Regions from separate parts of the Acidovorax sp. FG48 genome, predicted to be linked through region 2. Evidence: predicted binding sites of a transcription regulator. Region 2 holds the regulator's gene; each other region holds the start of a gene.
The links. The regulator sigma-54, encoded in region 2, starts transcription at its own class of promoters, with help from an activator protein. The targets are predictions, from matches to a motif close to TGGCANGNAANCTGCTTT.

Region 1: a site for sigma-54 is predicted at 2,494-2,511, ahead of ACODSU_RS17435 (ammonium transporter). Genes of this name have one in related genera too.
Region 3: a site for sigma-54 is predicted at 2,298-2,315, ahead of nirB (nitrite reductase large subunit NirB). Genes of this name have one in related genera too.
Region 4: a site for sigma-54 is predicted at 3,414-3,431, ahead of ACODSU_RS02885 (TorF family putative porin). Genes of this name have one in related genera too.

The regions. Positions count from the first base shown of each region.
Region 1 is NZ_JBMDJH010000013.1:27,381-32,912, forward strand. It holds gene ACODSU_RS17430 (phospholipase D family protein) at 1-1,060, opposite strand, end outside; gene ACODSU_RS17435 (ammonium transporter) at 1,221-2,423, opposite strand; gene ACODSU_RS17440 (PA0069 family radical SAM protein) at 2,630-3,883, shown strand; gene ACODSU_RS17445 (GNAT family N-acetyltransferase) at 3,983-4,270, opposite strand; gene ACODSU_RS17450 (LysR family transcriptional regulator) at 4,385-5,254, opposite strand; gene ACODSU_RS17455 (NAD(P)H-quinone oxidoreductase) at 5,391-5,532, shown strand, end outside.
Region 2 is NZ_JBMDJH010000016.1:18,056-23,587, forward strand. It holds gene argS (arginine--tRNA ligase) at 1-245, shown strand, start outside; gene ACODSU_RS19045 (SPOR domain-containing protein) at 261-917, shown strand; gene ACODSU_RS19050 (thiol:disulfide interchange protein DsbA/DsbL) at 1,010-1,666, shown strand; gene lptA (lipopolysaccharide transport periplasmic protein LptA) at 1,774-2,433, shown strand; gene lptB (LPS export ABC transporter ATP-binding protein) at 2,490-3,251, shown strand; gene ACODSU_RS19065 (RNA polymerase factor sigma-54) at 3,251-4,849, shown strand; gene ACODSU_RS19070 (acyl-CoA thioesterase) at 4,930-5,412, shown strand; gene ACODSU_RS19075 (THUMP domain-containing class I SAM-dependent RNA methyltransferase) at 5,409-5,532, shown strand, end outside.
Region 3 is NZ_JBMDJH010000028.1:43,651-49,182, reverse strand. It holds gene nirB (nitrite reductase large subunit NirB) at 1-2,124, opposite strand, end outside; gene ACODSU_RS23805 (bifunctional protein-serine/threonine kinase/phosphatase) at 2,458-4,215, shown strand; gene ACODSU_RS23800 (MFS transporter) at 4,329-5,532, opposite strand, start outside.
Region 4 is NZ_JBMDJH010000001.1:622,985-628,516, reverse strand. It holds gene glcE (glycolate oxidase subunit GlcE) at 1-543, opposite strand, end outside; gene ACODSU_RS02895 (ammonium transporter) at 806-2,248, opposite strand; gene glnK (P-II family nitrogen regulator) at 2,285-2,623, opposite strand; gene ACODSU_RS02885 (TorF family putative porin) at 2,667-3,377, opposite strand; gene ACODSU_RS02880 (YifB family Mg chelatase-like AAA ATPase) at 3,592-5,136, shown strand; gene ACODSU_RS02875 (MarR family winged helix-turn-helix transcriptional regulator) at 5,320-5,532, shown strand, end outside.

The DNA of each region.
Region 1 (5,532 bases), on a different contig from region 2:
GGGACACTGCCGGGGCGGCCCCGTTGGGCACGCTGCCTGCCGCTGCGCTGTCCGCAGGGATCTTGGCGGGCTGGTCTACCAGCACCGCCGCTGCCGCCCAGACAAAGGGCGTGCGCTCCAGGTCCATGGGCTCGTAGTTCCAGATGCGCGCCCGCTGCGCAGCGGTGGTGCCGGGCCCCATGTCGGGCGGTGAGCGGTCGGGGGCCGTGGTGCCACCCTGGCCTGCGACACGGCGCCTCCGCCCTTCGTCGGCCACTCGGATGCTGTCGCGCAAGTGGTCGAGTTCGCTCTGGGTGATAAGCGACTGCACCGGGTAGGCGCGTTCGTTGTTCCAGTAGCTGTCAAAGCTGCGCGAGAGGTCCTGCACGATGGGGCCTGCGGCCAGCACGTCCAGGTCCACAAAGTTGCCCGAATCGGCGTTGCCGAAGTAGGCATCGCCCAGGTTGCGCCCCCCGGTGACGGCCATGGCGTTGTCGGCAATGAACAGCTTGTTGTGCATGCGCTGCTGCACGCGCGAGAAGTCGCCCAGCAGGCTCAGCATGCGGCCGATGGGCGACCCCCGGGCCCCCGTCACGGGGTTGAACATGCGCATCTCGATGTTGGGCACAAACGCCAGCCGCATCACCTGCGCGTCGCGCCCAGTGCTGTGAAAGTCGTCCAGCAGCACGCGCACCCTTACACCGCGCTGGGCCGCTGCCATCACGCTGAGCAGCAGGCGCTCGCTGCTGGCGTCTGCATGGATGGCGTAGTACTGAAGGTCCAGGGTTTTCTGGGCGGCGTCCACCAGGGCCAGGCGGCTGCTGTAGGCGGCCTGCGGGCCGCTGAGCAGTGCAAACCCTGAGGCATGCCGTGCCCCCTCGGCGGCCCTGCGTGCGGCGACCAGTTTGCCCAGTGGAGTGTCGCCGGGAGCCGCCAGAGCAACCGACACCGGGCGGTCCACCTCCTTGGGCAGGCCTGCGCATCCCGCCAGAGCCAGGGTGACCAGCAGCACGACCATGCCCAGCCAGCCGGGGCGGGCCGACTGGGGCTGGGTGAGGGACAAGGGGGGCGAAGACAGCATGGCGCGATTGTGACCGTGGAGCCGCTAGGGCGCAGGGCTCAGGTATAGCCGCGCGCCGGTCCATCCGCTGTCAGACAGCGCGCCAAGGCGAAGGCTTGGACCCGTATCAGGCCCCACGCCGGGTCCCGCGCCGGACCCAGGCCGTCGCCAGTGGGCTGGGCTACCAGCTCACTTCGCGGTCGGGTGTGGCGCTGATCTTGTGGATGCTCAGGTCGGCGCCGTCAAACTCTTCTTCCTGCGTCAGCCGGATGCCCACCGTCTGCTTGAGGATGCCGTACACCACCACGCCGCCGATCAGGGCCCATACCACGCCCAGGCCCGTGCCGATGAGCTGGGCCGACAGGCTCACCCCGCCCAGACCGCCCAATGCCTTGCTGCCAAAGAGGCCCGCAGCCAGCCCGCCCCAGGTGCCGCACAGCCCGTGCAGCGGCCATACGCCGAGCACGTCGTCGATCTTCCATTTGTTCTGTGTCAAGGTGAACATCAGCACAAAGATGGCCCCGGCCACCGCGCCCACCACCAGCGCACCCAGCGGGTGCATGAGGTCCGAACCCGCACACACGGCCACCAGACCGGCCAGGGGGCCGTTGTGCACAAAGCCGGGGTCGTTCTTGCCCAGCACCAGGGCGGCGAGCGTGCCGCCCACCATGGCCATCAGCGAGTTCACGGCGACCAGGCCCGAGAGCTTGTCCACGGACTGCGCGCTCATCACATTGAAGCCGAACCAGCCCACCACCAAGATCCAGGCGCCCAGCGCCAGGAACGGAATGTTCGATGGCGGGTGGGCCGAGATTGCGCCATCCTTGCGGTAGCGGTTGGCGCGGGAGCCCAGCAGGATCACTGCTGGCAGGGCAATCCAGCCGCCCATGGCGTGCACCACCACCGAGCCGGCAAAGTCGTGAAACTCCTCCCCCGTCACGGCTTTGATCCAGCCCTGCACACCAAAATGCTGGTTCCAGGCGATGCCCTCAAAAAACGGGTACACAAAACCGACGATGACGGCCGTTGCCATCAGTTGCGGCCAGAACTTGGCGCGTTCTGCAATGCCGCCCGACACGATGGCCGGAATGGCGGCTGCGAACGTGAGCAGGAAGAAGAACTTGACCAGCGCATACCCGCTGAGCTGCACCAGCGACTCTGCGCCGACGAAAAAATGCGTGCCGTAGGCCACGGTGTAGCCGACGACGAAATAGACCACCGTAGACACCGAAAAGTCCACCAGGATCTTGACCAGCGCATTCACCTGGTTCTTTTTGCGGACCGTGCCCAGCTCCAGAAACGCAAACCCGGCGTGCATGGCCAACACCATGATCGCCCCGAGCAAGATGAACAAGGCATCCGTGCCCTGTTTGAGTGCTTCCATAACGTCCTCGCGATAGTGATTGATCGACTCTGGTGCGTTTTCGTAATGCGCCACAGATTTGCACCAAGTTGAAGCAAGAAGCGCGCCAAGAGTTGGTGCAAGGTTTCGCACTGATTTGGGGCTTGATGGCGTGAGGAAAAAAATGGGTGTTTAAAATACTGTATAAATGAACAGCTTTTTTGGCGCCAAATCCACCCCTGCTCGCTATGGGCCTCCTACCCACTCCCGAAGATGACCTGCCCGAAGAGCCGCAGGAAATCCGCGTTCCGCTGCAAGCCATTCGCGGTCGAGGGGCGGCGACGGCCATGGCGCACCGGTTTGCCAAAGACCAGCGCGAGCCCGCAGATGACGGGTGGAGCCCTGTCAGGGCAACTGGCAATGCGGACGGCTTGGCCCCGGGCCATGGATGCCAGGAGGGCGAAGATGAATGGGACACAGGGGCGCCGGGCGGGCCTGCTGCGTGCGACGAGGGCGATGGCGAGATCCGTCCGTCCCCCGCCACCCGCGTGCATTTCGAGACCGCGCGCAGTGCCCTGTGCGCCAACGACTCGCCCGACATCTTCTTTGAGCTATCGGTCAATCCCTACCGGGGCTGCGAGCATGGCTGCATCTACTGCTACGCGCGGCCCACGCACAGCTACCTCAATTTTTCGCCCGGGCTCGACTTTGAGACGCAGATCGTGGCCAAGCACAACATTGCGCAGGTGCTGCGCCAGGAGCTTGCGCAGCCACGCTATGTGCCGCGCCTGCTCAATATCGGCTCGGCCACCGACTGCTACCAGCCTGTAGAGCGCGACCTGAAGCTCACGCGCAGCGTGATCGAAGTGATGCGCGAGGCGCGCCACCCGTTTTCGCTGATCACCAAATCCAGCGGAGTGGAGCGCGACCTGGACCTGCTCGCCCCGCTGGCCGCACAGCGCCTGGCGGCGGTGTACGTCACCATCACCACGCTAGACGCCACACTGGCCCGCCGCATGGAGCCCCGTGCTGCCGCACCCCACCGGCGGCTGCGCACCATACGTGCCCTGGCCGAGGCGGGAGTGCCGGTGGGCGTGAGCGTGGCGCCGCAGATTCCCTTCATCACCGAAGACATGGAGCAGGTACTGGAGGCCGCGCGCGACGCCGGTGCGCGCACCGCCTTCTACACCGTGCTGCGCCTACCCTGGGAGCTGGATGCGCTGTTTCGGGAATGGCTCACGGTGCATTACCCGCAGCGTGCAGCGCGCGTCATGGCACGGGTGCAAGACCTGCACCACCTCACCGAAGCGCAGCGCGCTGCCGGCAAGACCTATGACAGCGACTTCGCCACGCGCATGAAGGGCAGCGGGCTGTGGGCCGATTTGCTGCGCCAGCGCTTTGCCAACACCTGCCGTCGCCTGGGGCTCAACCGCGAGCGTGAGGGCCTGGACCTGGGCGAGTTCAGGCCGGGGCTGTTGCGCGGGCAGGGCAGCTTGTTTTAGCGGCTCTTTGCGATCTCGACGGGCGCGGGTTGGGGCGCTCGAATTGTTTGCTGGTCCCTGCGGAACTAGGTCCGGCGGGCCGCATCGTTCACAGGCCCGTCAGGCCAGCACGTCGCGGATAGACGCGTCCTTGCCGAACTGTGCCTTGGCAAACGGGCACAGCGGGACCACCTTGGTGCCTGTTGTCCGTGCCCACTCCACCAGCGCCCCGAGCAGCGCGCGCCCCACGCCCTGGCCGCTGAGGGACGGGTCCACCTCGGTGTGGTCCACGATGATCATCGTGGCGTTGGTGCGGCTGTAGGTCATCTCGGCCAGGCGCTGGCCGTCGTGCGCGATGTAGAACGCGCCCTTGGCGTCCTGCTCCTGGTGGTGAATGGTGTGTGACATGGTGCGTTGCAGTGGCAAAGATGTGCGCCAGAGTATGGGGCATGGGGGGCTGCGGCCGCGCTGGGCGCCGCCCGCAGCCCAGCGCGCGAAGGGCGGTCTCCATCGGTGAGGGATCTACCCGATCTGGAACGCCTCGGACAGAAACTCTGCGGTGGCGCGCACCCGGGCGGTGCGTTGCAGGTCGGGGTGCATCACCTGCCAGACCTCGTAGTCGTTCGCCCGGCGGCGCTCGGGCCAGATACGCACCAGGCCTTCGCGCTCGCCCATCCACACCGGCATCTCGCCCAGCCCAATGCCCGCCGCCACGCCCTTGCGCACCAGCAGACTGGAGCGCACCGCCAGCGCGATCCGGGCCTGGCGCGCGGGCACACCCGCCATGGTGAGAAACGCGTTGTGCTCCAGGTAGGGCGCGTAGGCCACCAGGTGGTGGCCGCGCAGTTCGTCCTCGGGCACGGGCATGCCAAAACGCTCGACATAGCCCGCGCTGGCGAACAGGCCCACGGGCCACGACGCCACGCGGCGCACCACCAGGTCGGGGGTCTCGGGCCGTACGTTGCGGAACGCGATGTCCACCTGTCGGCGGCTGAGGCTGAGCAACTGGGTGGAGACCTCCAAGTCCACGCGGATGTGGGGCCAGTGCTGTTGCAGGCGCTCAATGGCGGGCATCAGCAGGTCGATGGCGATGGAGTCGGTGCTGGTCACGCGCACCAGGCCGCCCGGGCTGGTGTCCTGGCCCTCGATGCGGGTGCGCAGGTCCAGGGCTGCGATTTCCATGCGGCGGGCGGCGGCCAGCGCTGTTTCGCCCGCAGCGGTGAGCAGGTAGCCGTCCTTGGCGCGCAGGAAAAGCTTGGCGCCCAGCTCGGCCTCCAGTGCATTCAGCCGCCGCCCCACAGTGGCCTGGTCTACGCCCAGGCTGCGCGCGGCGGCGCGCAAGGAGGGCGCTCGCGTCAGGGCGAGAAAGATGCGGGTGTCGTCCCAGTTCATGGTCGTGCCGAGGTTGCGGATGAAAGCCGAGTGTGATGCAAATTTGCATCGCTATAGAGCGAAATTGCTGCGTTTAAATCATCGTGCACAGCCCTATCCTTGAAGGCATTGAAAGCCATGCCTGAGGAGCAACCCCATGTCCACACCGATGACCGCACTGCCTGTGACCGAACAGCCCGCAACCACCCCACGCACCATGCAAGCCGTCGTGTTCGATGACTTCGGCGGCCCCGAGGTGCTGGTGGCGCGCGAGATCCCCGTCCCCGAGGTGCGCCCGC
Region 2 (5,532 bases):
TGATGCTGCAACTGGCCAAGTACCCCGAGATGCTCACGGCCGCTGCCGAGGGCGAGGCGCCGCACGATGTGACCTTTTACCTGCGCGATCTGGCCGCCAGCTACCACAGCTATTACGATGCCGAGCGCATCCTGGTGGACGACGAGGTGGTGAAGAAGGCGCGCCTGGCGCTGGTCGCTGCCACCGCCCAGGTATTGCACAATGGCCTGGCGGTGCTGGGCGTGTCGGCCCCGGCCAGAATGTAAGCAGTTACTACCAATATGAAAAAGCAACAGACGGGCGGGACCATTGTCGGCTTCATCGTCGGGGTCATCGTGGGCCTGGGCGCGGCGCTGGCCGTGGCCGTGTACGTGACCAAGGTGCCGGTGCCGTTCCTGAACAAGGGCAACGGCCGCGGCGCGGACATGGACGCTGCGGAGTCCCAGAAGAACAAGAACTGGGACCCGAACTCGCCGCTGTATGGCAAGAACCCGGCCCGCCCCGCGGCGCCCCCGGTGGCCGCGGCTGCGTCAGCCCCTGCATCGGCACCGGCGCCCGAGGTGCGCGCCGCCGCATCGGCCGCCAAGCCTGCCGCGAGCAAGCCAGACGCCAAAGCCGAGGCCAAGGCAGAGAGCAAGCCGGGCGCAGACCCGCTGGGCGACTTGGCCGTGGCCAAGGCAGCCGCCAAGGGCAGCGTGGACCCGTTTGACTACTTTGTGCAGGCTGGTGCCTTCCGCACCCAGGCCGACGCCGACGCCCAGCGCGCCAAGCTGGCCATGCTGGGCTGGGAGGCCCGGGTGAGCGAGCGTGAGCAAAATGGCCGGGCGGTGTTCCGGGTGCGCATCGGCCCCTTCACCAAACGGGACGATGCCGAGGTGCTCAAAGAGAAACTCGACGGCGCCGGGCTGGAATCGGCGCTCGTGCGCGTGCAGCGCTGAAGCGCTTGCAAAAACGGCGCCACCGCCAGGGCTGAACTTTTTGTAAAGGGATGTCTCACATCCCGCATACCTGAACCAGGAGAGTCTTTGTCATGAAACGCCGTGAGTTTTCTTTGTCCGCCGCCTCGGCGGTTGCCGCTTCTGCCCTGACGCTGCCAGTGGCCAACCCTGCCATGGCGCAAGCCCGCCAGTTCAAGGAGGGCAAGGACTTCAAGCGGCTGGACAAGCCCGTCGCCCCAGACGCCCCCGCTGGCAAGGTCGATGTGATCGAGTTCTTCTGGTACAGCTGCCCCCACTGCAACGCCTTCGAGCCCACGCTGGACGCCTGGGTCAAGGCCGCGCCCAAGGACCTCTCCATCCGCCGTGTGCCCGTGGCATTCAACGCCAGCTTCGTGCCCCAGCAAAAGCTGTTCTATACGCTTGAAGGCATGGGCAAGCTCGAAGCCCTGCACGCCAAGGTCTTCCGTGCCATCCACGTGGAAAAGGCCAAGCTCGCCAAGGACGACGAAATCCTGGCCTGGGTGACCCAGCAGGGCGTGGATGCGGCCAAGTTCAAGGAGGTCTACGGCTCCTTCAGCGTGGCCAACCAGGTGCGTCGCGCCTCGCAGCTGCAAGATTCGTACGGTGTTGAGGGCGTGCCTTCCATGGGTGTGGCGGGCAAGTACTACACCGACGGCACGATGGCCGGCAGCATGCAGACCGTGTTGCAGGTGGTCGAATACCTGGCGGCCACGGCACGCAAAGCCTGACGATCTGCCGACCCTGTCGGCAAGTTGTCCGAAAGGCCCGCGGATGCGGGCTTTTTTTCGGGGTGGGTACCATCGGATGGCTACAATCATTGCAAGATTCGTGCCCTATGACCCACCGCCTACTCCCCTTCCTTGTGCTCGCAGCCCTGACCGGCCTTGCGGGCATGGCACATGCCGAAAAGGCAGACCGTGCCAAGCCCATGAACATCGAGGCCGACGCCTTGCGGCACGATGAACTCAAGCAGACCAGCGTGTTCTCGGGCCGCGTGGTGATGACCAAGGGCACCATCGTGCTGCGCGGCGCGCGGCTGGATGTGCGCCAGGACGCTGACGGCTACCAGTACGGCGTGGTCACGGCCGAGGCAGGCAAACGAGCGTTCTTCCGCCAGAAGCGCGACACCGTGGCGGGGGCGCCGGACGAGTTCATCGAAGGCGAAAGCGAAGTCATCGAATACGACGGCAAGGCCGACAACGTGCGCTTCATCACCCGCGCCGAACTGCGCCGCTACCGTGGGTCGGTGCTGAACGATGAGATCACCGGCGCCGTGATCGTCTACAACAACCTCACCGACGTGTTCACCGTCGATGGCCAGAAGGCGCCTGCGTCTTCGGCTGCGGTCGGCGACACCCCTGCGCCCGGTGGCCGTGTGCGTGCCGTGCTGGCACCCAAGGACCCGCCGCCTGGCGCAGCAGCCCCCGCCAAGGCGCCCGAGTCGCCCGCACCGGCGCTGCGCCCCAGCAACACCCTTGGCGGTGGCGCCAAGTGAGCGGGCCCGTGGTGAGTACTGGTCCCGAGACCCCGGCGACCCCTGCGAACAGCCGTCTGGGGCCTGATTCGCAGTCGGGCAGCCGCCTGGAGGTGCAGCACCTGGCCAAGTCCTATGGCAGCCGCAAGGTCGTCAAGGACGTGTCCCTGGAGGTGCAAAAAGGCGAAGTCGTGGGTTTGCTGGGCCCCAATGGCGCGGGCAAGACCACTTCGTTCTACATGATCGTGGGCTTGGTACGCAGCGATGCGGGTGACATCCGTATCGACGGCCAGTCCGTGGCCCACATGCCCATCCATCGCCGGTCGCGCCTGGGGCTGTCGTACCTGCCGCAAGAAGCCTCCATCTTCCGCAAGCTCACCGTCGAAGAAAACGTGCGCGCCGTGCTGGAACTGCAGCGCGCCGATGACGGCCAGCCGCTGTCGCGCGATGCCATCGAAGAGCGCCTGACGGCCCTGCTGCAAGAGCTGCGCGTGGACCACCTGAGGGCTTCACCTGCCCTGGCGCTGTCGGGCGGCGAGCGCCGCCGCGTCGAGATTGCCCGTGCCTTGGCCACCCAGCCGCGTTTCATCCTGCTGGACGAGCCCTTTGCGGGCATCGACCCCATCGCAGTGATCGAGATCCAGCGCATCATTGGCTTCCTCAAGGCACGCGGTATTGGTGTGCTCATCACCGACCACAACGTGCGCGAGACGCTGGGCATCTGCGACCACGCCTTCATCATCAGCGACGGCCGCGTGCTGGCGCAGGGCACGCCCTCCGAGATCGTGGACAACGCAGAAGTGCGACGGGTGTACCTGGGCGAACACTTCCGCATGTGATGAAGCCTGGACTGTCGCTGCGCGTCTCGCAGCATCTCGCATTGACCCCCCAGCTCCAGCAGTCCATCCGGCTGCTGCAGTTGTCCACGCTCGAACTGTCGCAGGAAGTCGAGCAGATGCTCGACGAAAACCCGTTCCTCGAACGCAATGCCGACGAAGCCCCGCGCGAGGAATTTGGCCTGGAAGCCGCCGACACGCCGGCACAGGCCGACGACTACAGCGCCGATGATGCTATGTTTTCAGGAGCTTCCAGCGTAAGCAGCACCAGCACTGAAAGCCAAAACGATGCTGAAATCTCCGGTGGGGGCTCGGACGAACCCGACTGGAGCGGCGACGGCACCGTCGAGATGGCGCCCAACGATGCCGAGTGGGGCGGCGACGCCCCGGCACGCACCCGCAACGACGCGGAAGGCGACGAGGCCGATGCCACCGAGCTGGCCCGCTCGCACGAATCGCTGACGGCCTTTTTGCACCGCCAGGCGCTGTCGCTGCGCCTGTCCGAAGTGGACACGGCCGCGCTGCGTTTCCTCATCGAATCGCTGAACGACGACGGCTACCTCGAAGAGCCGCTGGAAGAACTCGCCATCAGCCTCGCCGGGCCCGACGACCTGGAACAGATCGAAGAGCTGGTGCACCGCTTCACGGTGGCCCAGCGCCTGCTGCAAAGCCTGGAACCTGTGGGCGTGGGCGCGCGCAATCTGTCCGAATGCCTGACGCTGCAGCTCGCGGCGTTGGCGGCCGACGAAGACAGCGACGCCGACCCCGAGACCGTGCAGACCGCTCTGCGCATCTGCCAGCAGCCGCTGGAGATGCTGGCCCGCCGCGACATCCGCCGCCTGACGCAGCTGTGCAGCGAAGGTGGCGTGGCTGGAGAAGAGCGCACCCGCGCTGCCATGGCACTCATCGCCCGCCTGGAACCGCGCCCCGGCCGCAAGTTTGCCGACGTGGAGCGCAACATCATCGTGCCCGACGTCATCGTGCGCAAAGCCGGTCGCGCCAATGGCAGTGGCCAGCAGAACTTCATCGTGCAGCTCAACCCCGACGTGATGCCCCGCCTGCGCGTGCACGACATCTACGCAGGCGCCCTGCGCGGCCACAAGGGCGGCGAAGGCCACCAGGGCATGCAGCAGCGCTTGCAGGAGGCGCGCTGGTTCATCAAGAACATCCAGCAGCGCTTTGACACCATCCTGCGCGTCTCGCGCGCCATCGTTGAGCGGCAAAAGAACTTTTTCACCCACGGCGAACTGGCCATGCGCCCGCTGGTGCTGCGCGACATTGCCGACGAACTGGGCCTGCACGAGTCCACCATCAGCCGCGTCACCACCGCCAAGTACATGGCCACGCCGATTGGCACCTACGAGCTGAAGTACTTCTTTGGCTCCGGCCTGGGCACCGAAACGGGCGGCAACGCCTCCAGTACGGCGGTGCGCGCGTTGATCAAGCAGTTCGTGTCGGCGGAGAACCCGGCCAAGCCGCTGTCCGACAGCCAGATTGCCGAGATGCTCAAGGAGCAGGGCATCGAATGCGCACGCCGCACGGTGGCCAAGTACCGCGAGGCGCTCAAGATCGCGCCAGCGAATCTGCGCAAGGCTTTGTAGACGCGCGGCAGGTGGCGCTCTGCCCGCCAGCGCCGCCGTAGTCTTTTCTGTTGTTTCCGCATTACCCACCGCAGCCCACCATGGCCCGCATCGTCTTTGACCTTCCCCCGCACTTCGGCTTTGCCACCGAACTGCAGATCTACATCAGCCACGTGAACCAGGGCGGGCACCTGGACAACGCGCAACTGCTCAGCCTGGTGTCTGAGGCGCGCGTGCGCTTTTTCCAGTCGCTGGGATACCCGGAGGCCGATGTGGGCGGCCTGTCCATCGTGGTGGGCGACATCGTGGCGCAGTACAAGTCCGAAGGCTTCCACGGCGAAACCATGCGCGTGGAGATGGCGCCTGCGGACTTCAACCGCTACGGCTTCGACCTGGTGTTCTGCATGACCGAAAAAGCCTCGGGCCGCGAAGTAGCGCGCGGCAAGATCGGCATCGTTTTCATCGGCAAGGCCAGCCGCAAGGTCGCCCCTATCCCCGACTCCATCCGCCAGCTGCTGCTGGCCCGCGCGGGGGCGCCCGGTTCCCCCGCCGTGCCCGAGCGCGTATCCTCCCCATCGACATGAACCAACTCCAACTTTTCCTCCCTTGCGCCGCGGGCGTCGAGGGCTTTCTGGCCGACGAGGTGCATGGCATCACAGGCCTCACGGGGCAAGACCTGCTGGTGGGGCGGGGCGGCGTGCTGC
Region 3 (5,532 bases), on a different contig from region 2:
CTCCCAGCCGCTGTCCACGCCGATGATGCCCACGTCCTTGATGCCGGCCTCGGCGCAGTTGCGCGGGCAGCCGCTCACCGCAAACTTGACCTTGTGCGGGGCGTACATGCGCCACATGGCGCGCTCCAGGTCCTTGCCCATCTGTGTGCTGTCTTGCGTGCCCATGCGGCACCACTCGCTGCCCACGCAGGTCTTTACGGTGCGCAGTGCCTTGGCGTAGGCGTGGCCGCTGGGCATGCCGATGTCCTTCCACACGTTGACCAGGTCTTCCTTCTTCACGCCCAGCAGGTCAATGCGCTGGCCGCCCGTGACCTTGACGGTGGGGATGTTGTACTTGTCCACCGCATCGGCAATGCGGCGCAACTCGTCGGCCGTGGTCTCTCCGCCCCACATGCGCGGGATGACGCTGTAGGTGCCGTCCTTTTGGATGTTGGCGTGGCTGCGCTCGTTGATGGCGCGGCTTTGCGGGTCGTCCTTGGCGTCCTTGGGCCAGGTGCTGATGAGGTAGTAGTTGACGGCAGGGCGGCAGCTGGCGCAGCCGTTGGGCGTCTTCCATTCCATGAACTTGAAAACATCGCCAATGCTCAGCAGCTTGTTGGCACGGATCGCGTCGCGCACCGCCTGGTGTCCGTGGTCGGTGCAGCCGCACATGGCCTTGGTCTTGGGCGTGGCGCTGTAGTCGCCACCGGCGGTGAACATGATGATCTGCTCGACCAAGCCCGTGCACGAGCCGCACGATGCGCTGGCCTTGGTGTGCTTGCGTACTTCATCCAGCGTGAACAGGCCCTTGTCCTTGATGGCCTTGCAGATGGCGCCCTTGGTCACGCCATTGCAGCCGCACACCTCGTCGCTGTCGGCCATGGCCGATGCCTTGCTTTGGCCCTGGTGGCCCACGTCGCCGATGTTGCTCTCGCCAAACATCAGCTTGTCGCGGATGTCGCTCACGCTGCGGCCATCGCGCAGCAGCTTGAAGTACCAGCTGCCGTCCACGGTGTCGCCATACAGGCAGGCGCCCACCAGCTTGTCGTCCTTGATGACCAGCTTCTTGTACACGCCGCCAAAGGGGTCGCTCATCACGATCTCTTCGGTGTTCTCGCCGCCCTGGAAGTCGCCCGCTGAAAAAAGGTCGATGCCTGTCACCTTGAGCTTGGTGGAGGTGAGCGAGCCCTGGTAGCGCCCGATGCCGAACTCGGCCAGATGGTTGGCCAGCACCTTGCCCTGCTCGAACAGCGGGGCTACCAGACCATAGGCAATGCCCCGGTGTGCCGCGCATTCACCCACGGCGTAGATGCGCGCGTCGGTGGTGGTTTGCAGCGTGTCGCTCACCACAATGCCCCGGTTCACGTGCAGGCGCATCTTTTCTGCCAGCGCGGTGTTGGGGCGGATGCCCACTGCCATCACCACCAGGTCGGCGAGCACTTCGGTGCCGTCCTTGAACTTGACGGCGCTCACGCGGCCTTCGGCGTTGCCCACCAGTTCCTGCGTCTGTGCGCCCATCAAGAAGCGCATGCCACGGTCTTCCAGCGACTTCTGCAGCATCTTGCCCGCCACGTCATCGAGCTGGCGCTCCATCAGCGAGGGCATCACGTGCACCACGCTCACGGTCATGCCGCGCTTCATGAGGCCGTTGGCAGCCTCCAGGCCCAGCAGGCCGCCGCCGATGACGACGGCGTGTTTGTACGTGGCGGTTGCGTCGATCATGGCCTGTGTGTCGGCAATGTCGCGGTAGGCCAGCACGCCCTGGAGGTCTTTGCCGGGCACGGGCAGGATGAAGGGGTTGGAGCCCGTGGCCATGATGAGGCGGTCGTACTCGGCGGTGATCACATCACCGTCTTTGCTGGTGGCGGTGACCACGCGGCGCACGCGGTCCACATCGGTCACGGTGAAGCCGGTGTGCAGCGTGATGTGGTTGTCGGCGTACCACTGCCAGTCGTTGAGGATGATCTCGTCAATCGTCTGCTCGCCCGCCAGCACGGGTGACAGCAGAATGCGGTTGTAGTTGGGGTGCGGCTCGGCCCCGAAGACCGTGATGTCATACAGATCGGGGGCAATCTTGAGCAGCTCTTCCAGCGTGCGCACACCGGCCATGCCGTTCCCCACCATCACCAGTTTGAGCTTTTTCATTGTGACTCCGTCGGTTCCATCGCCTGGGCGATGCCAAAAACAAAAAAGGCGTCCACACGATGCAGCTCCGACCTTTCATCGAAACCGCATGTGGGGACGCCTTCGTCCATACAACCCCTTGGTGCGCCGTTGCACCGCTGAATTGCGTGGCCCCGTGGGGCCGTTGCTTTGGGTAAGCAATGGCCGTGCCAGAGTTTGTGCACTGATCTGGGGTGACAGCACAGGGGCCCGCCCTGTGCAGCACGCGTTGGGGGGCGGTAGCCGTGGACCGGGCTGCGCGCAGCGGTGCATGCATGCACCAGCTTGGGAATGGAACCTGCATGGAGCTGGTGCATGAGTTTTGAACTGGACATCGGCCACACCTCGCAAGCTGGGCGTAACGAAGTCAATGAAGACTTTGCCGCCCTGTTGCAAGGGCAGGGGCGCGACCGCGAACGTGGCGCCATTGCAGCCATTGCCGATGGCGTGAGCACCGGAGGCAACGGGCGCGAAGCCGCCCAGACCACGGTGAACACGCTGGTGAACGACTACTTCGCCACGCCCGACACCTGGGACACCACCGTGGCGCTGGACCGCATCCTGAGCGCGCACAACGGCTGGCTCGCGTCGATGAACCGGCGCCGCCAGCCCGCCGTGGGCCTGACCACGCTCACCGCCATCGTGCTGCGCGGCCAGTCGTACACGCTGGCCCATGTGGGTGACACGCGCGCCTATCTGTTGCGGGGCGGCCGGCTGCAACTGCTGACGACCGACCATGTGATGGCGCAGCGCGACTTTGCGCACCAGCTCACCCGCGCCATGGGCCTGGACGACCATGTGGTGGTGGACTACAGCCAGGGCGAACTGCACAGCGGCGACCTGCTGGTGCTGCTGTCCGATGGCGTGCACGGCAGCTTGCCGGAGCGTGAGCTGCGCCAGTTGCTGCGGGCGGACGCGAGCGCCCAGGCACTGAGCGACGAGATCACGCGCGCAGCCCTGCGCCGGGGCAGCACCGACAACGTCACCGCACTGGTGGTGCGGGTGCAGGGGGCGCTGGAGGCCACCTTGCAGGACGAGTCCCGCCGTGCCCTGCAGTTGCCGGTGTTGCCACTGCTCAAGGTGGGCGACCCGGTGGACGGCCTGGTGGTGACCGCGCTGGTGGCCGATAGCGGCGTTCACCGCATCTACCAGGTGCGCGACCCGGCCACCCAGCGGCTGTATGCGCTCAAGACCCTGGTCCCCGCCCGCGCGCATGATGCGCAGGAGCGCGCCACGCTGGCGCACGAAGCCTGGGTGGCCCGGCGCATGCAGTCCGGCCACGCAGCGGTGCATCTGGCGCGCCTGAACACCTGGCCGGCCGAGCAGGGCGGTGCAGGCCCCGGCGCCAGTGCGTTTTATCTGCTCTATGACTGGCATGCGGGGCAGACCCTGGGCCAGCGCCTGCGTGCCCGCCAGCACCTGGGTGTGCCCCAGGTCGTGTCGGTGGTGATGCAGGCGGCGCAAGTGTTGGGATGGCTGCACCGGCAAGGGGTGGTGCACCGCGACATCAAGCCCGACAACCTGCACCTGGGCGACGACGGCGTGCTGCGGGTGCTGGACCTGGGTGTGGCCCTGTCGGGCCGCGAGCCCGAGGCCACGCGCTGCCTGCATGCAGGCACCCCCAGCTACATGAACCCTGAGCAGTGGCCCGGTTACGAGAAGAACGGCGACCCGGCCGGCCAGTTGCCCGATGCGGGCAGCGACCTGTTTGCGCTGGGTGTCACGCTGTACCAGCTGCTGAGCCACGGGCGCCTGCCCTATGGCGAGGTAGTGCAGTACCAGTTGGGTCGCTACCACCGCGACCCGGTGGCGCCCAGCCGCCACCACCCCAGCGTGCCCATCTGGCTGGACCAGATCGCATTGAAGGCCGTGGCCCGCCAGCGCACGCAGCGCTTTGAAACCGCCGAGGAGTTGCTGCTGGCGCTGGAACGGGGTGCGTCACGCCCCTTGTCCGCCCCGGGCCCACAGCCGCTGATGCAACGCGACGCAACGGCGCTGTGGAAGATCGCGTTGGCGGTGAGCGTGCTGGTGAACCTGTTGCTGGTGTACTGGCTGCTGTTTTTGCCTAGGTGAGGCGATTGATTTGCTATTAGAAATATAGCTATCAAGGTATGAGGAAATTCCGCTGGGCGCCTATTTGGCTTGAAATGCGGCAAGGTGCTGCCGCGCCCTAACGGCTACGCCGTTCACGCGCCGCGCGCGCGTCCACCTTTCTCCGCCCACGTGCGGGTCCAGCGGATCTGCATCACCCGCAGCAGCACCAGCATGGCAGCGGCACACGCCGCAATGCCCACAAAGCCCCACAGATAGGTGCCTGTGTACTGGCGTGAAAAGCCCATGCCGTTGGGGATGAGGCCGCCGCCGAGCGCGCCGATCTCACCAATCATCGAGCCCGCCACCGCCGTGGACAGCGGCCAGCGCAGCGGCACCAGCTGGAACAGCGCGCCGTTGCCCGCGCCCAGTGCGGCAAAACACACCAGAAACAGCAGCATCGTCACCGGCAGCGAGTTCTCGGCCAGGCCACACAGCACCATGCTCACGGCGGTGACGGCCAGCACACCCGTGAGCGTGTTGACGCCACCCCAGTGGTCCGACAGCCAGCCGCCCATCACCCGCAGTGCCGCACCCAGAAAGGCCGCCAGCATGGTCAGCTGCCCCGCCTGCACCTTGCTCACGCCAAACTGGTCGTAGAAGTAGCTGGGCAAAAAGGCCGTCAGGCCGATGAAGCCGCCAAACGTCACGGCGTAGATCAGGCTGAACGCCCAGCCGTCTTTCTCGAACAGGCAGGCAATGTGCTCGCGGAACGTTGCGTGGGGAGCGAGGTCGGGTGGCTCCTTGGCATACACCGCCATCACCACGGCGGGCACAGCCACGCTCACGGCGGCAAAGCCATACACCGCCTGCCAGCCAAATTGCTGCGCCAGAGAGGGCGCCAGCAGGGCGGCCACCGCCGTGCCCACATTGCCTGCGCCCACGATGCCCATGGCCAGCCCCTTGAAGCGCGGAGGAAATGAGCCCGATCCCAGCGACAGCGCCACGCCAAAGCTCGCCCCCGCTACGCCCAGCAGAATGCCCAGCGCCAGCAGGTCGTTGAAGGTGTGCACGAACAGGTAGCCATAGCCCATGGCCACAAAGATGCCGGCCATCTCGACCAGCGTGGCGCGCTTGCGCCCGATGTACTGCGCCAGGATGCCCAGCGGAAACCGCATCAGCGCGCCCGCAAAAATGGGGATGGACAGCATCATCCCCATTTGCGTGGGGGAGAGCTGGAAGCTCTCGCGGATGAAAGGCGCCATCGCGCCGTTGATGACCCACACCGCGCACGAAAAACCGAAGTACAGAAACGACGCCCACAGCGTGGGGGCGTGGCCGGATTTGAGGAACTCTCTG
Region 4 (5,532 bases), on a different contig from region 2:
GAGCGTGGCCTCGCCGGGCGCCACGGGCAGCACCTTGAGGCTCACCTCCGTCAGCAGGCCCAGCGTGCCCCAGGCACCGGCCATGAGGCGCGCCACGTCATAGCCCGCCACGTTCTTCATCACCTGGCCACCAAAGGTCAGCAGCTCGGCCTTGCCGTTGAGCAACGTCACGCCCAGCAGGTAATCCCGCACGGCGCCCACGCTGGCGCGGGCCGGGCCCGACAGGCCGGCCGCCACCATGCCGCCCACGGTGGCGGCGTCTGCAGGGGTCTTGGCGAAATGCGGGGGTTCAAAGGGCAGGCACTGGCCTTGTTCGGCCAGCACGGCCTCCAGCTCGGCCAGCGGGGTGCCAGCGCGGACGGTGACGACCAGTTCGCTGGGCTCATAGCTCACGATGCCACGCAGCACCCGGGTGTCGAGCACCTCGCCGTGCAGCGCCAGGCCATGGAAGTCCTTGGTGCCCCCGCCACGGATGCGCAACGGGGTCTGGTCGGCGGCGGCAGCGCGCACGCGCTCAGTGATCGGGGCGAGGGAGAAGTCCATCCATGCATCGTAGCGGCAGCGGTCGGACACACGGCAGGGGAGGAGCGTGAATTTTTTGAACAGCGGGTGTGCAAAGGACTGGCGGATGCCACGGGGCGCTTTTGTCCCCGCCAGTCCCACACCCCCACGCACTCGCTACCCACCGGTACGAAAAAAGCCCGCCGGTGGTCGGCGGGCTGAAATAACCAGAGGAGTAACTCGCTTGTTCTTATTGCGACGCCACGGTGCCACCAGACACCGCAGCGCGTGGGGCGCAGAGCGATCAGCGGTTGTACGCCGTTTCGCCGTGCGAGGTGATGTCCAGACCTTCGCGTTCGGCTTCTTCCGAAACACGCAGGCCCACGAGCAGGTCGGCGATCTTGTAGGCGATGAACGCCACCACACCAGACCAGACGATGGTGAACAGCACGCTCTTGACCTGCACCCAGACTTGAGCGCCCATGGCGAAGGTGTCAGGCGTCAGGCCGCCCGTGCCACCCAGGCTTTGCGAAGCGAACACACCAGTCAGGATGGCACCCAGGATACCGCCCACGCCGTGCACGCCGAACACGTCAAACGCGTCGTCCACGTTCAGCATGCGCTTGAGGCCACCCACACCCCACAGGCAGACCACACCAGCGATCAGGCCCATCACGATGGAACCCATGGGGCCCACGAAGCCTGCAGCAGGCGTCACGGCCACCAGGCCCGCCACCGCACCGGAGGCAGCACCCAGCATCGAGGCCTTGCCCTTGTGCAGCGCTTCACCAGCGATCCACGACAGCGTGGCGGCGGCAGTGGCCAGCACGGTGTTCACAAAAGCCAGGCCCGCGTTGGCATTGGCAGCACCGGCAGAGCCAGCGTTGAAGCCGAACCAGCCCACCCACAGCAGCGAGGCGCCCACCATGGTCAGTGTCAGGCTGTGGGGTGTCATGGCTTCCTTGCCGAAGCCGATGCGCTTGCCCACCATGTATGCACCCACCAGGCCAGCGATACCGGCGTTGATGTGCACCACGGTGCCACCCGCAAAGTCCAGAGCACCGTCAGCACCCAGCAGACCGCCGCCCCACACGATGTGGGCCATGGGCACGTAGCTGAAGGTGAACCACAGCACCGAGAAGATCAGCACGGCAGCGAACTTGATGCGCTCGGCGAACGAGCCCACGATCAGTGCCACAGTGATGGCGGCAAACGTGCCCTGGAACGCGAAGAACACGTACTCAGGAATCGTGGTCAGGGCGCCGAAGGTCTCCTGGGTCACGCCCTTGAGGAAGATCTTGTCGAAGCCGCCGAAGAACTTGCCCTCGCCCGAGAACGCCAGGCTGTAGCCATAGATGGCCCACAGCAGCGAGATCAGCGAGAACACCACGAAGACCTGCATCAGCACCGACAGCATGTTCTTGCTGCGGCCCAGGCCGCCGTAGAACAGGGCCAGGCCAGGGATGGTCATCAGGATCACGAGCAGCGTGGAGGTCAGCATCCAGGCGGTGTCGCCGGAATCGACCTTGGGCGCTGGGGCCGCAGGGGCTGCCGGCGCGGCGGCGGCTTCTGCGGCAGGCGCGGCAGCGGCTGCGGGAGCTGCAGGTGCAGCAGCATCAGCGGCCGGTGCTGCAGCAGCGGGGGCTGCGGCGGCGGGCTCGGTGGCGGCAGGCGCCTGGGCCATGGACAGGTTGCCCATGGTCAGCAGACCGAGCCCCAGAATGAAGGAAGCAAGCAGTTTTTTCATGGCGTTTCTCTTCTTGGATGGGATGCGGCCTCGCCCTTACAGGGCTTCCTTGCCGGTTTCGCCAGTGCGGATGCGCACCACCTGCTCCAGGTGGGTCACGAAAATCTTGCCGTCACCGATCTTGCCGGTGCGCGCTGCGGTCTCGATGGACTCGATCACGCGGTCCACCAGGTCGTCGGCCACAGCGGCCTCGATCTTGACCTTGGGGAGAAAGTCCACCACGTACTCTGCACCGCGGTACAGCTCGGTGTGGCCCTTTTGGCGGCCAAAGCCTTTGACTTCGGTCACCGTGATGCCTTGCACGCCGATGTCGGAGAGCGCTTCGCGCACTTCGTCGAGCTTGAAGGGCTTGATGATGGCTGTCACCATTTTCATTTTCAGATCCTCCGGAATGGGCGCCACCGGCGCCCATTGAGACTTACAGGGTTTTGGTGAGCGTGACGATCACGCGCGACTTGTTGACCGGGCCGTAGAAGGCCTTCTTGGTGGCGCCGACCACGGCAGCGCCGAGGGACACGCCGCCGCCGAAGTCGTACGAACCGCCCAGGCTGTAATCCATGAAGTTGGGGGCGGTGATGTCACCACCAAAGCGGGTGAAACCGACCGATGCCTTCAGCGTGGTGCTGGGGGCCACTTCCTGGGCAAACGCCAGGTTCAGGTAGCCGGTGTTGCGGCCTTTCATGCCAGGACCTGCGTAGGCGAAGTAGTCCTTGGACAGGGTGTGCGAGTACTTGGCCGTCACGGGGCCGAAGGTGGCAGCGCCATAGACTTCGGTGGTGTTGCCCGCGCTGTTGCCGGGGTAGATGTAGGTCAGCAGACCCACATCCAGGTCCACGCCGCCAGCCTTGAACTTGTAGCCGCCGTACAGGTCGGATTCGAGCGAGTTGCCGGACAGCCAGTCCACGCTGGAGTTCCAGTTGCCCACGTAGAAGCCGGTCTCGCCGAAGGTGTAGTCAAAGCCGCCTTGCAGTGCGGGCTTGACGGTCTTGACCTTGGACGTGTCCTGGTCCTGGCCGCGGAACTTGTAGTTCGTGGTCAGGCTGACGTTGGCGGTGAGCTGGGCGCTGGCCAGCATGGGAAGGGTTGCAACAAGGGCAACGCCCAGGGTCTTGATGATGGCGCGGGTCATGTTTCCTCCGGTTGGACAAAGTAGGGACAAGCGCTTTAAGCACGGACCGTGCCACGCCAAGGTGCACAGGGCGCCGCACGGTTGCGTTGCGTTACAACAATCCCCAGTACAGTGGCGGTGACCGCGCCCGGAGCGCCGCACTCAACTGGTGCAGACGCCCCGCAGGCCGCGCTAAAAACCTACAAAACGCACCCATCTGGGGAGAAATCGCTTCATGAGTCTTGCTTTGGTGCAAAGCCGCGCCCTTCTGGGGCTGCAGGCGCCTGCAGTCACCGTCGAAGTGCATCTGGCCAACGGTTTGCCCAGCTTCACCCTGGTCGGGCTGGCCGAGGTGGAGGTGAAAGAAGCCCGCGAGCGTGTGCGCTCGGCACTGCAGAACGCGGGGCTGGAGTTCCCGACCAATAAGCGCATTACCGTCAACCTGGCCCCCGCCGATCTGCCCAAGGACTCGGGTCGCTTTGACCTGCCCATCGCCCTGGGCATCCTCGCCGCCAGCGGGCAGGTGGACGCCAGCCGCCTGGCGGGCTACGAGTTTGCGGGCGAGCTGTCGCTGTCGGGCGAGTTGCGCCCCGTGCGCGGTGCGCTGGCCACCAGCCTGGCGCTGCAGACGCAGCAGATCGACGCCCAGCTGGTGCTGCCCCCCGGCAGCGCCGAAGAAGCCGCCCTGGTGCCCGCCGCGCGCGTGGTGCGTGCCCGCCACCTGCTGGACGTGGTGCGCGCGTTCCTGCCACCCGGCAGCACGGCCGGTGGCGATGCCGACGTGGCCAACGACGGCTGGACGCGCCTGCAGGCCACCGCGCTCGCCGCCAGCACCACCGGGCCCGACATGGCCGATGTGAAGGGCCAGGCAGGCGCCAAGCGCGCGCTGGAGATTGCAGCGGCTGGCGGCCACAGCGTGCTGATGGCCGGGCCACCGGGCTCGGGCAAGTCGATGCTGGCGCAGCGTTTTGCCGGGCTGCTGCCCGCGATGACGGTGGACGAAGCGCTGGAGAGCGCCGCCATTGCCAGTCTGGCAGGGCGCTTTCGGCCCGAGGCTTTTGGCGTGCGCCCTACCGGCCAGCCCCACCACACGGCCAGCGCGGTGGCGCTGGTGGGCGGTGGCTCGCCACCCCGGCCGGGCGAGATTTCGCTGGCCCACCAGGGCGTGCTCTTCCTCGATGAACTCCCCGAGTTCCCCCGCGCTGCACTGGAGGCCCTGCGCGAGCCGCTGGAGACCGGCCACATCACCATCGCCCGGGCGGCGCAACGCGCGGAGTTTCCGGCCCGGTTCCAGATGATTGCGGCGATGAATCCGTGCCCCTGCGGCTTTCTGGGGTCCACCCAGCGCGCCTGCCGCTGCACGCCTGACCAGGTGCACCGCTACCAGGCCAAGCTCAGCGGCCCGCTGCTGGACCGCATCGACCTGCATGTGGAGGTGCCCGCCCTGCCCGCCGAGCAACTGGTGCAGGCGGCTGCGGGCGAGTCCACCGCCAGCATCCGCGCCCGGGTGGAGCAGGCCCGCGCCCTGGCCCTGGCGCGCCAGGGCTGCACCAACCAGGCGCTGCAGGGCCAGGCCATCGACGCCCACCTGCACCTGGATGATGCGGCCGCCAAGTTCCTCAACACCGCTGCCGCGCGCCTGGGCTGGTCGGCCCGCAGCACGCACCGGGCGCTGAAGGTGGCGCGCACCATCGCCGACCTGGCGGGCGTGCCGACCACCGAGGTCAGCCACGTCGCAGAGGCCGTGCAGTACCGCCGCGTGCTGCGCAGCCCGGCGTGAGGGGCGCTGGCGGCGCGGCAAGCACAACCGGGGCGGCGGTGCGGGCAGATATCAAATTGATAGCACCTGGCGCATGTTTCACTAGCGCCTGCGGCTGATTTCGATCAAAAAGAGGGCCCACAGCACCTGCCGGGCGCGGCGTACCGGCCCCTGGAGGCCGGGCGCCCGGCACAATCTCCCCCCATGTCCAGCGTCCGTTCCCCCAAGAAATCCCCCTCGGTTCCCGCCCCCGCAGACACCGCAGCGCCCGCCAGCGAGCCCGTGGACACCGGCTTTTTGCGCACGCTGGTGGGCTACAACACGCGGCGCGCGGCGCTGTCCATCATTGCCGTGTTCATGGAACGCATGGCCGTGTACGACCTGAAGGTGGTGGATTTCTCGGTGCTGTCGCTGGTG